4 regions of the Bacillus sp. AP8 genome follow, and region 1 is predicted to be linked to each of the others. Evidence: riboswitches for the same ligand, from Rfam matches in the RefSeq annotation. Region 1 holds a riboswitch; each other region holds the start of a gene.
What was found. Region 1 has a riboswitch for S-adenosylmethionine ahead of BN349_RS18450 (methionine ABC transporter ATP-binding protein). Riboswitches for the same ligand answer to the same signal wherever they lie in the genome.

Region 1 (3,218 bases):
TATTACATTTATAGGAGGAAAAATCATGAGCGATAATCAAAAAAAGTATAGCTTCGAAACGTTAAGTGTCCATGGAGGTTTACAAGTAGATCCAGTAACAGGAGCTCGTTCCACTCCGATTTATCAAAGTAACGCTTATGTATTTAAGGATAGTGAACATGCAGCGAATTTATTTGGTTTGAAAGAACCAGGTTATATTTATACGCGCATTCATAATCCGACGGTAACAGTATTTGAAGAACGAGTTGCTTTACTTGAAGGTGGTATTGGAGCTCTTGCCGTTTCGAGTGGAATGGCTGCTATAACTCTAGCTATATTAAATCTAGCAGAAGCTGGAGATGAGATTGTTGCGGCTTCTCATTTATATGGCGGTACATTTAATTTATTTGCTAATACTCTACCGAAATACGGGATCAAAGTTCATTTAGTCGATGCTGAAGATCCAGAAAACATTAGAGCAGCTATTACTCCTAAAACAAAAGCAGTCTTTGCTGAAACGATAGGAAATCCAAGTTTACATGTTTTAGATATTGAAAAAGTGGCTGAAATAGCACACGAAAATGGTATTCCATTAATCATTGATAATACTTTTGCGACACCATATTTATGCAAACCAATTGAGTATGGAGCAGATATTGTTATTCATTCGGCAACTAAATGGCTTTTAGGAAATGGAACAACATTAGGTGGAATAATCATTGACGCCGGTAAGTTTGACTGGAGTACAGGTAAGTTTCCTAGCTTTACAACACCTGATCCTAGCTATAATAATCTTGTCTACAGTGATGCACTTGGAGCGGCTGCATACATTACAAAAGCTCGAGTACAATTACTTCGTGACCTAGGTCCAGCTATTAGTCCAAATAGTGCCTTTCAATTTGTTCTTGGTTTAGAAACCCTTCATGTTCGCATGAAGGAACATATTGCGAATACAAAGAAAGTCGTTGAATATTTACAAAACCATCCTGCTGTAAAATGGGTACTATATCCAGGAGATAAAGATAATAAAAATTATGCACTAGCTGAAAAATATTTACCAAAAGGTGCAGGAGCAGTCGCTGTATTTGGTATTGAAGGTGGAAGAGAAGCGGGTGCTAAATTGATTGACAGTATTCAACTGTGGAGTCACGTAGCAAATGTGGGTGACGCTAAAAGTTTAATCATTCACCCGGCAAGTACAACGCATCAACAATTAAGTGCGGAAGAGCTAAAGCTGTCTGGTGTGTCTGAAGATTTAGTTCGTTTATCGATAGGAATTGAGAATGTAGATGATTTGATTGCAGAGTTAGAAGAAGCCATTAAAGTAGCTACTGGAAAAACATCGATAAACCCTATCTCTGTTTCATAAAAATGGATGGAAATACTGTCAAATTGAGTGAAATAAGTTGACAGTAAATTTATATAGTGATAGAATCACCTTACTAAAATATTTATTCTAACAACAATTAAATATTTTTTTGAAACTCTTATCAAGAGTGGTGGAGGGATGTGCCCAATGAAGCCCGGCAACCGTCAATTAATTTGAAATGGTGCCAAATCACACAAAGTAGTTATACTTTGGTAGATGAGAGAAAGGTCAAGCTTAGATTATTATGCCTTTCTGCTCTTCTTGCAGAAAGGTTTTTGTTGTTTAGGGCAATGTATAAATAAATATTTGTCCAAATGGTTATGGACAAAGAGGTGATCAATATGATTAAAATTCAAAACGTATCAAAATTATTCTCCATTGGGTTGAAGGATAAATTGAAAGCTGTAGACTCTGTTTCAATTGATATTGAACCAGGTGAAATATTTGGAGTAATTGGCTATAGTGGAGCTGGAAAAAGTACTCTTATTCGAATGTTAAATGGTCTTGAAGTACCAACTACGGGAACAATAACAGTAGCTGAACAAGAAATTTCTGCTATAAAAGGTGCAAAACTTCGTAAAGCACGACATGAGATTGGAATGATCTTTCAGCATTTTAACCTATTGTGGTCTAGAACAGTTAGTGAAAATATTGCATTTCCATTGGAAATTGCCGGTGTTGACAAAAGTACTAGACTTAAAAGGGTAAATGAACTAATTAAGTTAGTTGGTTTAGAAGGAAGAGAAAATGCGTACCCTTCACAACTAAGCGGCGGTCAAAAACAAAGAGTAGGTATTGCAAGAGCACTTGCAAATAATCCTAAAGTATTGTTATGTGATGAGGCTACATCTGCTTTAGATCCACAAACGACGGATAGCATTTTAGATTTATTAGTGGATATCAATAAGAAATTAAATTTAACAATCGTATTAATTACTCATGAGATGCATGTTATTCAGAAGATTTGTCATCGAGTAGCGGTTATGGAAAAAGGTAAGGTTGTAGAGATTGGAGAGGTTTTGGATGTCTTTAAAAATCCACAGCAAGATATTACAAAACGTTTCGTACAACAACTAACAAATCCTGAAGATACAGCTGAGGCGATTGAAAATCTATTGCAAAAATATCAAACTGGAAATGTTGTCAAGCTTACTTTCGTTGGTGATGATGCAGAAAAACCAGTTGTTACTGAACTAATTCGTAATTTTGAATTTGATATAAATATTATTCAAGGACAAATTTCACAAACTCAAAAAGGATCTTATGGAACATTGTTTCTCCATATTGATGGTGATGCGAATCAATTAAAGCAAGCCATCGACTTTTTAAATCAACGAGGCGTTGGCGTGGAGGTGATCACGAATGCTTGAGAAATACCTTCCTAATGTAGACTGGGAAATTATGTGGATAGCAACAAAACAAACATTGTTTATGACAAGTATTTCAGTGATTGCAGTATTTGTGTTTGGTGTCATTCTAGGATTGCTATTATTTTTAACATCTAAAGGTAATCTATGGGCTAATAAAGTAGTGTATACGGTTGTAAGTGCTTATGTGAATATTTTCCGAAGCATTCCCTTCATTATATTAATTGTTTTATTAATACCTATTACGAAATTATTAATGGGTACGATGATTGGGGAAAAAGCTGCATTACCAGCTTTAATCATCGGTACTGCTCCATTTTATGCTCGCATGGTTGAAATTGCTCTTCGAGAGATTGACAAAGGAGTTATTGAAGCTGCAAAAGCAATGGGAGCAAAAACGAGCACTATTATATGGAAGGTTTTGATTCCAGAATCAATGCCAGCTATAGTGTCAGGTATAACCGTTACAACTATCGCGTTAGTTGGATACACAGCTATGGCAG
Region 2 (3,218 bases), on a different contig from region 1:
ATAACATCGATTGGATATGCAGCACGAGTGTTTTCTGTTAATGTTTTATCTGAATAATCAGCGATTCTAGTGTGCTCGTCAACCACAACATTTTCTAATACTGAGCCAAAGCGAATCGCATCAAATATTTGTGGTTCTTTTTCTCTAGAAAGATCAATACATTTAGCATAGCATCCACCTTCAACATTGAATACACCATTTGAAGACCAGCCATGCTCATCATCGCCAATTAATTTACGGTTTGGATCGGCAGACAATGTTGTTTTACCAGTTCCAGAAAGTCCAAAGAATAATGCAACATCTCCTTCTTTTCCGACGTTAGCAGAACAATGCATAGAAAGGATGTTATTTTCAGGAAGAAGGTAGTTCATGATAGAGAATATAGATTTTTTCATTTCTCCAGCATATTCTGTTCCACCGATTAATACTGTTTTATACTCAAAAGAAATAATAATGAACGTTTCTGATTTCGTTCCATCAATAGTAGGATCTGCTTTAAAATTCGGTGCTGAAATAACCGTGAATTGCGCATCGTGATCCACTAATTCATCTTTAGTAGGACGAATGAATAATTGGTGTGCAAAAAGATTATGCCATGCATATTCATTTACTACTTGAATGGGTAGACGTGATTTTTTATCAGCTCCTGCAAAACCATTAAAAACAAATACTTCTTCTTTTTCTTTTAAATAAGAAATAACTTTATTATAAAGCTTTAAAAATACTTCTTGAGAAATTGGTTGGTTATTAACCCAATCAATTTTATCTTTAGTAGATGCTTCTTCAACGATATATTTATCTTTAGGAGAACGTCCAGTATATTTTCCAGTCTCAGCTTTAACAGCACCAGTAGATGTAAGTACTCCTTCATTACGAGTTAATACTTTTTCAACTAATTGTGGAACAGAAAGCTGAACAGAGACATTATTTCCTTCTAAGAGTTCATGTAGCTCATTTGAAATCTCTACCGTATTCATATAAGAAATACCTTCCTTTATCATTAATGTAATTTTTTTCTTAATAGTATAACATATTAAATAGTATAACACATTTGATTTATTAATCTATACTAATTTATTGAAAAATCACAAACAGTTCAAAAAATGCACGTTTTCATTAATGAATGTGTATTATTAGATTTCTTCCATCTTAATTTAAGTATAAAATATAAATTCAAAGAAAGTATGTTAGAATTTTCACATTTCATAAAACTTTCTATTATTACATATTCCCCAAGGTTTTATAAGGGTGAAAAGTTGACAAATATTATAGTTGTGTTATTATGTGTAAACGAACGGATTCTCTTATCCTGAGCTGGTGGAGGGACAGACCCGATGAAGCCCAGCAACCTGCTATATGTAAAATAATCACATATTTGATTATTTTTGTAGCAAAGGTGCTCAACTGATGCAAGGCATTGGTCCTTGAACGATAAGAGCGAAAGGCTGATGTACGTAAACAAGTACCCTTTCCTCACATCAAGGAGAGGTTTTTTTTATGGACAAAAAATCCTCTGAAAAACCTAAAGAAAGTTCCTGTGTCTAGGAAAATGAATTCCGTCAACAAAAGAGGGAAAAATGAATAGTATAACTATTCGAGAAAGCCTCTACCAAATTTGAGGAGGGTAATTTGATGTCTAAGAAACGTCGACTTTTTACTTCAGAGTCAGTAACTGAAGGACATCCAGATAAGATTTGTGACCAAATATCAGATTCCATTCTGGATGAAATACTAAAAAAAGATGCAAATGCACGAGTAGCTTGTGAAACATCTGTTACAACAGGACTTGTGTTAGTTGCTGGAGAAATAACAACATCTACTTATGTAGATATTCCTAAGATTGTAAGAGAAACAATTAAAGGAATTGGCTATACTAGAGCAAAATATGGTTTTGACGCTGAAACTTGTGCAGTGTTAACTTCTATAGATGAACAATCTGCTGATATCGCTGCAGGTGTTGATAAAGCGTTAGAAGCAAGAGAAGGACAAATGACAGAAGAAGAAATTGAAGCCATTGGTGCAGGAGACCAAGGATTAATGTTTGGTTTTGCGTGTAATGAAACAAAAGAACTTATGCCTTTACCTATTTCATTAGCGCATAAATTAGCACGTCGTTTAACGGAAGTTCGTAAAAATGGAACTCTTGGCTACTTACGTCCAGATGGTAAAACACAGGTTACAATTGAATATGATGAAAATAATCAGCCAGTTAGAGTTGATACAATTGTTATTTCTACTCAACATGACCCAGAAATAACTCTTGAACAAATTCAAAAAGATTTGAAAGAGCTTGTTATTAATCAAGTAGTTCCAGCAGAATTAATTGATGAGAACACGAAATACTTTATTAATCCTACTGGCCGTTTTGTTATTGGTGGTCCTCAAGGTGATGCTGGATTAACAGGTCGTAAAATAATTGTAGATACGTATGGCGGTTATGCACGTCATGGTGGTGGAGCATTCTCTGGTAAGGATCCAACAAAAGTAGATAGATCTGCAGCTTATGCCGCGCGTTATGTTGCTAAAAATATCGTTGCTGCTGGATTGGCAGATAAAGCAGAAGTTCAATTAGCATATGCTATTGGCGTTGCTAAACCTGTTTCCATTGCAGTAGATACTTTTGGTACTGGTAAGGTTGATGAAGATGTATTAGTAGATGTAGTAAGTAATCATTTTGACCTTCGTCCTGCAGGAATTATTAAAATGTTAGATCTACGTAAACCAATATATAAAGGTACAGCAGCATACGGTCATTTTGGTCGTACAGATATTGACCTTCCTTGGGAACGTACAGATAAAGCAGAAGAGTTGAAAGCAGCAGCTCTAAAAGCATAATAAAAAAGAGAGCATTTAGTTATGAATGCTCTCTTTTTGTATTTCATTCGTATATATAAATGGAACAATAACGTATTTTCTAGATCTAGTGCCTACCATGCTAAAGAGTAACCTTCTAACAGACTTGTTTTACTTTTGGTTGCTCCTTAAATAAGTTCCTTACTTTTTTTGTAGAGATTTATAGTATTGTCCTTTTTCTACATATTGACGTCTTATTCTTTGCATATCGGCAATGTCTGCTTCATTTAATTCTCGTACGACTTTTGCAGGTCTCCCGAAAGCTAAAGTATTAGGAGGAATGACTTTTCCTTGAGGTACTAGGCTTCCAGCACCGATGAATGCTCCTTCGCCAATTACTGCTTCATCTAAAATAGTAGAACCCA
Region 3 (3,218 bases), on a different contig from region 1:
AATTGGCTCTAAACCTTTTAAAGCTTTCTTAACTTCTTCAATATGCTTTGGCGTGGTGCCGCAACATCCTCCAATAACCCTTACCCCTTGTTCACGTAAGAGTAATGAACTTTTTCCGAAATATTCAGGATTTTCTTCGTACTTCAACTTCCCATCTAAATATTCTGGGAGGCTTGCATTCGGATATGCAGACAGTACTGCTTTTTTAAAAAGAGGTACTTGTTCAAACGAACGAATGGTATGATATGGACCAAGACGACAATTAACACCGACAACATCTGCTCCAAGTTCTTCTAATCTTTCTAGCGCATCACTCAAATGCATTCCATTTTGTAAATAACCAATTTCATGTAGAGATACATTCGCAATAATTGGTAAAGTCGTTTCTTGTCTGGCAATTTTCAGAACGGACTCCATTTCCTCAAAATCATAATAGGTCTCCAAAATAATACCATCTGGATTTTCTAATAATAAGCTGAATAATTGCTCTCGAAAATTTCTTTTTATTTCATCTATCGAAATGTCCGATTTGCGAAGACTTCTCGTCGCGCCAATTGTCCCAAAAACAAAACAATCCTCATTTGCCGCACTTCTAGCTATTTTCATTCCTTCTCTATTAATTACGGAAACCTGATCTTCTAATCCGAATCTTTTTAACTTATAATGATTCGCTCCATAAGTATTCGATTGGATAATTTCCGAACCGGCAATGACGTACGCTTGATGAACACTTTTAATTAAGCCTGGATTCGTTATGTTTAATTCTTCAAAACATTGATCTACACCAGTAGCATAAAGAAGTGTACCCATCGCACCTTCACCGATCAAAATTCTTTTTTGTATTTCATCACGAAAATTCATGACGTACTCACCTCAATATCATTTTTCTGGTAGTTTCTACGTTGAAAAATAGTCATCCATTAAACTAAACTATTTTTTCGACTTTGCTGTAGAGCTTGTTTTAAATCTAAAAGTAAATCATCTACATGTTCAATACCTACAGAAAGTCGTAGTAAGCGATCATTCACACCCATTTTATCTCTCATTTCTTTCGGGATATCAGCATGTGTTTGCGTATATGGATACGTAATTAATGATTCCACTCCACCTAAGCTTTCTGCATAACTAATGATTTTCAAATTTTTCAAAATGGCTGCTACTACCGAAATATCTTCCACTTCGAATGAAAGCATTGCTCCATGTCCATTACTTTGCTTTTCATTAATCGCTTTCTGAGGATGAGATTGAAGTCCTGGATAGTACACTTTTGTGATCAGGTCTTGTTCTTCGAGCCAGCTAGCAATTTGATATGCATTTTTTTGCTGTTGTTCCATACGAATTGCCAATGTTTTTATACCTCTTAGTAGAAGCCAAGAATCTTGAGGTCCAAGAATAGCACCTGCTCCATTTTGCAACTTTAACATTTTTTCACTAAGTTCAGGAGTTGCGGTTACTACTAAACCAGCGATTACATCATTATGTCCACCTATATACTTCGATGCACTATGAATAACAATGTCAGCACCAAACTGGATTGGCTTTTGTAAATATGGTGATAAAAATGTGTTATCTACGATTGTTAATAAGTGGCGCTCTTTTGCTATTTGACAAACTGCTTGTAAATCTGTCACCTTCATTAATGGGTTAGAAGGTGTTTCTATAAATAATGCAGCAGTGTTTGGCTTTATTGCTTCAATTATACTTTCCGTACAGGAAGTATCTGCGTATGTAGCTGATATTCCAAAGTTCTTAAAAATTTCTTCTAAAACACGGTATGTTCCTCCGTATAAATCATCTGAGATGACGATATGATCTCCAGCTTTAAATAGGAATAAAATCGTTGAAATCGCCGACATTCCAGATGAAAAAGCAAACCCTGCGTCACCTTCTTCTAAAATGGCAATTGCTTCTTCGAGTGCTCTTCTTGTAGGATTAGCTGTTCTAGCATAATCATATCCTGTGCTTTTACCCAGCTCAGGATGTTCAAAAGTAGTACATTGATAGATGGGTGTACTAATGGCTCCTGTCGATGGATCTCTTTTTACTCCTGATTGAACTAGCTTAGTAATAAAATTCATATTTCATCCTCCATTTTATCAACAATTCATTTTTTTAATATGTAATGATCATTAAAGAGATTTATAATCTCACCAATGATTTTCAATCAACTTCTTGATGGTGTATGTTCTTGGTGGATGACTCTATTTTCAGGTAATGCATCTACAATTTAACTGCATTGATTTTATCATTTGGCATATTTTCGTTCTTTTTTAATATAAGTTCTAAATCATTTGCAATCCTAAGGTTAGTGCCAAGTAGATATACTCATTTCTCGCATTTGCTGCATCAAAATTCCTTACTTCATATCAAAAGTAACGTCTAACCATGCCTTTGATATAAAAATCATTTTCAATATAAACAAAAAGCGCTCTTCCACTATGAAAGAGCGCCCTTATATACTTATATTGACTTCTCTCTCATCGACTAGAATATATTTCTACTGGCATTGGCACCGTTCATTATATGATGGTTGCCGAGGCTTCACAGGACCAGTCCCTCCACCTCTCTAGATAAGAGTATGATATGTAGTTAATTGTTAATATTTTGTTTTTTTATCATAAGGAGTATTTTCAGATTTGTCAATATATTTTAACAATAATTTATGTAATACACTATTTTCGCTAACTTTGTTGCCTATTAAGATGGAGGAAAAATAGGCTATGCTACTCTCTCGGATGCTTGATTTCCACAGGGCGGTCAATCTTCATACAACAGTCTCGTACCTTACGCTTCAATTGACCTTTTTTATCCACTACTTTTATTCACCAAACTTATTGAAAATCCACAATCTTTTAGCAAACTGTCCTGTACTAAAATGCAAATTAGTTAGTATACCTACCTAATATTTGGTATATTGGAGAAAGCGAAAAATTCAAGGAAAAGAGGAGACTACTCGATGTGGCAAGAATTCAAAAAATTTATTGATCGTGGTAATGTGTTAGATTTAGCAGTTGGGGTTGTTGTCGGAACGGCATTTGGAAAGATCATCACTTCTTTCGTAGAGGATGTATTAATGCCTCCTATCGGCTTATTAATCGGAAAAGTTGACTTTACAGACTTATATATTAATCTATCTGGTAAAGATTATCCTTCTCTCGCTGCTGCAAAATCAGCTGGAGCGGCTACCATTAACTATGGATTATTCTTAAACAATGTCA
Region 4 (3,218 bases), on a different contig from region 1:
GCAACGTAAAACAAGGTACATAAATAAGTTGTAATAAAAGAATCAAAATAATATCTTTCAAGTTCAGTACCTCCATCCATTTACAAAGATGAATTTTCAAAATAATTATCACATCTACTATAGCTCTTAAATGTTATATTCTCAAATATTACCCTAATAAAAATAATAAAAACTTTTTTAATGTAAAGCTGTTTTCAATATCACAGTGTTAAAAGAATCCATTCTGTTCACTTACTGCCGCCGAATGCCAAGCTTCCTTGCTCGTTCCCCATTTTGCGGCCTTGTCACTCTCAATTCTTCCGAATGAGTCTCATGGAACCACTCAATCAATTCTTGCTAAAAATCAGGATTAATGTATTACAAAAGCAAACTACAATACTGACATTTGTTATTTTCGATTTACCAAGCATTCCCCTACTTATAACTACTTCGTCATAAAAATATAAAAGGCATCATAAAAACTATCAATCAGCTTTTGTGATGCCTTCTAAATTTATAAATTATCATTCTATCCATATTCAATCAATTACGAATATGATAAAACTTCACTAACTCTCTTTCTATTTGACTGTTTTGATAAAGAATTCTTTCTTTTTCTCTAACGTTCATCACTATTATCATTCCTCTTTTATGGAAAGCATATGTATCCATAATTAAGGTAGGATAGCGAAAGATCTTACAGGAAAACCAGATGCTTTTTCAGGCTTTGGAACAATATTCACAATAACAGCACCTTTTGGTGGTAATTGATCCAAATTCTTTAATAATTCAATTTGATATGTATCTTGATCAAGTACATAATACTCGGCTAATAGTACTCCATTTTTTTGAAAATCAACACTTGCATCTGTATCAAATGTTTCATGTCCAATAGCTTTAATCTGTCTCTCTTCGAATAAAAACTTTAATGCTTCAACTGACCAACCAGGAGCATGATTATTCCCTTCTTCATCCTTATTATTAAAAGCTTTTTCATCTGGCCAACGCTTACTCCAATCTGTTCGTAAGGCGACAAAACTTCCGTCACTAATTCTTCCATTGACTTCTTCGAATTGAAGAATATCTTCAACCGTTAAAACATAGTCGTTATTCTCAGCTGCCTCTTTTGATTTATCAATAACAATTAAAGGTAGGATCAATTCCTTTAAATCAATTTCATCTAGGAATCTTTGCCCGCGAACAAAATGAATTGGGGCATCGATGTGTGTGCCATATTGTCCTGCAAACTTAAAACTTTGTGCCAAAAATCCATCGTCATGAGTAAATAATGTTTGAAACTGTGCAGCATCGAATGCCGAAAAATGTGGAGATTCTGGTCCGAAGGTATGCGTTAAATCGACCCATTTCTTTTCTTTTAGTAGTTGGATTGCTTGTAATACTTCATTTGACATATTAATCACCTCAAAATATTGTAATTTAACTTCATCGAGTTCATAAAAACAATCTCGATAACGTCAATATAAAAAACCTCTTCCATTGTTAAGAAGAGGTTTTGGCATCAGAGTTATCGACTCTTCTTATCTTCAAGCATAGTTGCTTCTGGAATTAGCACAGTACTTAAAAAGTCTGTTGCTGAGGATTCAAAGGGCCAGTCCCTCCTCCTCTCTTGATAAGAAAGTTACTTATTCAATATATTTCGATTTTCTTCCTTCAAAAATGATAGGATTTGATACTACTGTACAAGCGATTTTTTTAAAAGTCAATATTTTTTGATAATTCAGATTAAAATATTTTGTAATGCAACCTTAAAATAATATTCCACATTAATGTTAATCATTATTTCTTCCCATCATTTTTTCTATTTATCAAATCTGATTAATATATCTTTAATATCATTTGCCTCTTTTATAAAATAGATGATAGAAGCAAGTAAAATGATTAGCCATAGTCTTTGAATAAACTGATCTTGCCAAACACCTATTAAATATAAAATAGCAGGTAAAGTTAATGTAACCCATGATTGTACGAACGCGACTTTACTTACATATTGTTCTACTGGTTTTTTTAAAATATTTAATACGTAAAACAAGTACCAAAGAAATGCCTACATAAACCACGTTAAACTATTCACATAATCATGAAAATGATAAACTGAAATAATGGCATACATGATAGCTATAATGGAAACCCATAGCGAAAACCAACCTAAACCACTTCCATCCATTCCCTTATAAAAAGTAAAGCTCACATAAAGAAACGTCAATCCAAACAAGAACGTAGCTGCATATCCATATATCGTCCAATTACTTTGATCAGAAATAATGATTAAATAAAAGGGAATGATCACTTGTAATATTCCTACAAATAAATTAAAAATAGCTACACTTTTAGTGTCTGCTTTTCCTGAAAGCATAAAACTATTTAGAAACAACGTAGCTCCAGAGAGTAATATACCTACATAAGCCATAATCCAAGCCTTCCTTCATATGTTCCAATCTATTTATACATGAATGTTTCTCGATTTTTTACTCGTCCGAAGAGTGTTAATTTGGTCAAGAATGCCATCGATATCTTGACACATTCACTAAATTCAAATGAGTATCAATCAAAAGTTAAACAGGCTTTTTTATATAACTAACCCAACAACAATTCCTGATAATAAACTTACCAAAGTTGCACCGTATAAGAGTTTTAATCCAAAGCGAGCTACAACATTCCCTTGTTTTTCATTCAACCCTTTAACCGCCCCTGCAATAATACCAATTGAAGAAAAATTCGCGAATGAAACTAGAAAAACAGAAATAATTCCTAATGATCGATTACTAAAACTAGCTGCAATTTCACCTAAACTTATCATTGCAACAAATTCATTTGTAACAAGTTTAGTTGCCATAATACCACCAGCAGCTACTGCTTCAGACCATGGAATTCCCATTAAAAAGGCAATTGGTGCAAAGATATATCCTAGAATATCTTGGAATGATATCCCTATTGCCATATCAAAAATAGCATTAATAAAAGTCATTAAGGCGACAAAACCAATTAACATCGCTCCAACAATAACAGCCACTTTGAAGCCATCCATTATATATTCTCCTAGCATTTGAAAAAAAGACTGCTTCTCTTCCTCAATAACCAAAAGATCTTCCTCAGGATTCACTTTATATGGATTAATAACAGAAGCGATGATAAAACCTCCAAAAAGGTTCAATACAATAGCCGTAACAACATATTTGGGATCAATCATTGTCATATAGGCACCAACAATCGACATAGAT

Region 2: it holds a riboswitch for S-adenosylmethionine, as region 1 does, so the genes downstream of both, metK (methionine adenosyltransferase) here and BN349_RS18450 (methionine ABC transporter ATP-binding protein) in region 1, are expected to answer to the same signal.
Region 3: it holds a riboswitch for S-adenosylmethionine, as region 1 does, so the genes downstream of both, BN349_RS08240 (trans-sulfuration enzyme family protein) here and BN349_RS18450 (methionine ABC transporter ATP-binding protein) in region 1, are expected to answer to the same signal.
Region 4: it holds a riboswitch for S-adenosylmethionine, as region 1 does, so the genes downstream of both, BN349_RS02375 (cyclase family protein) here and BN349_RS18450 (methionine ABC transporter ATP-binding protein) in region 1, are expected to answer to the same signal.

What each region holds. Positions count from the first base shown of each region.
Region 1 is NZ_CAPG01000076.1:78,244-81,461, reverse strand. It holds gene BN349_RS18455 (O-acetylhomoserine aminocarboxypropyltransferase/cysteine synthase family protein) at 26-1,348, shown strand; SAM riboswitch class I at 1,464-1,571, shown strand; gene BN349_RS18450 (methionine ABC transporter ATP-binding protein) at 1,690-2,718, shown strand; gene BN349_RS18445 (methionine ABC transporter permease) at 2,711-3,218, shown strand, end outside.
Region 2 is NZ_CAPG01000080.1:4,881-8,098, reverse strand. It holds gene pckA (phosphoenolpyruvate carboxykinase (ATP)) at 1-977, opposite strand, end outside; SAM riboswitch class I at 1,302-1,438, shown strand; gene metK (methionine adenosyltransferase) at 1,633-2,835, shown strand; gene BN349_RS19190 (gamma carbonic anhydrase) at 2,995-3,218, opposite strand, start outside.
Region 3 is NZ_CAPG01000034.1:38,271-41,488, forward strand. It holds gene BN349_RS08235 (bifunctional homocysteine S-methyltransferase/methylenetetrahydrofolate reductase) at 1-861, opposite strand, end outside; gene BN349_RS08240 (trans-sulfuration enzyme family protein) at 921-2,078, opposite strand; SAM riboswitch class I at 2,475-2,577, opposite strand; gene mscL (large-conductance mechanosensitive channel protein MscL) at 2,957-3,218, shown strand, end outside.
Region 4 is NZ_CAPG01000012.1:68,448-71,665, reverse strand. It holds gene BN349_RS02380 (DUF2179 domain-containing protein) at 1-61, opposite strand, end outside; gene BN349_RS02375 (cyclase family protein) at 654-1,391, opposite strand; SAM riboswitch class I at 1,515-1,616, opposite strand; partial or broken gene BN349_RS23115 (AmiS/UreI family transporter) at 1,799-2,407, opposite strand; gene BN349_RS02365 (NupC/NupG family nucleoside CNT transporter) at 2,567-3,218, opposite strand, start outside.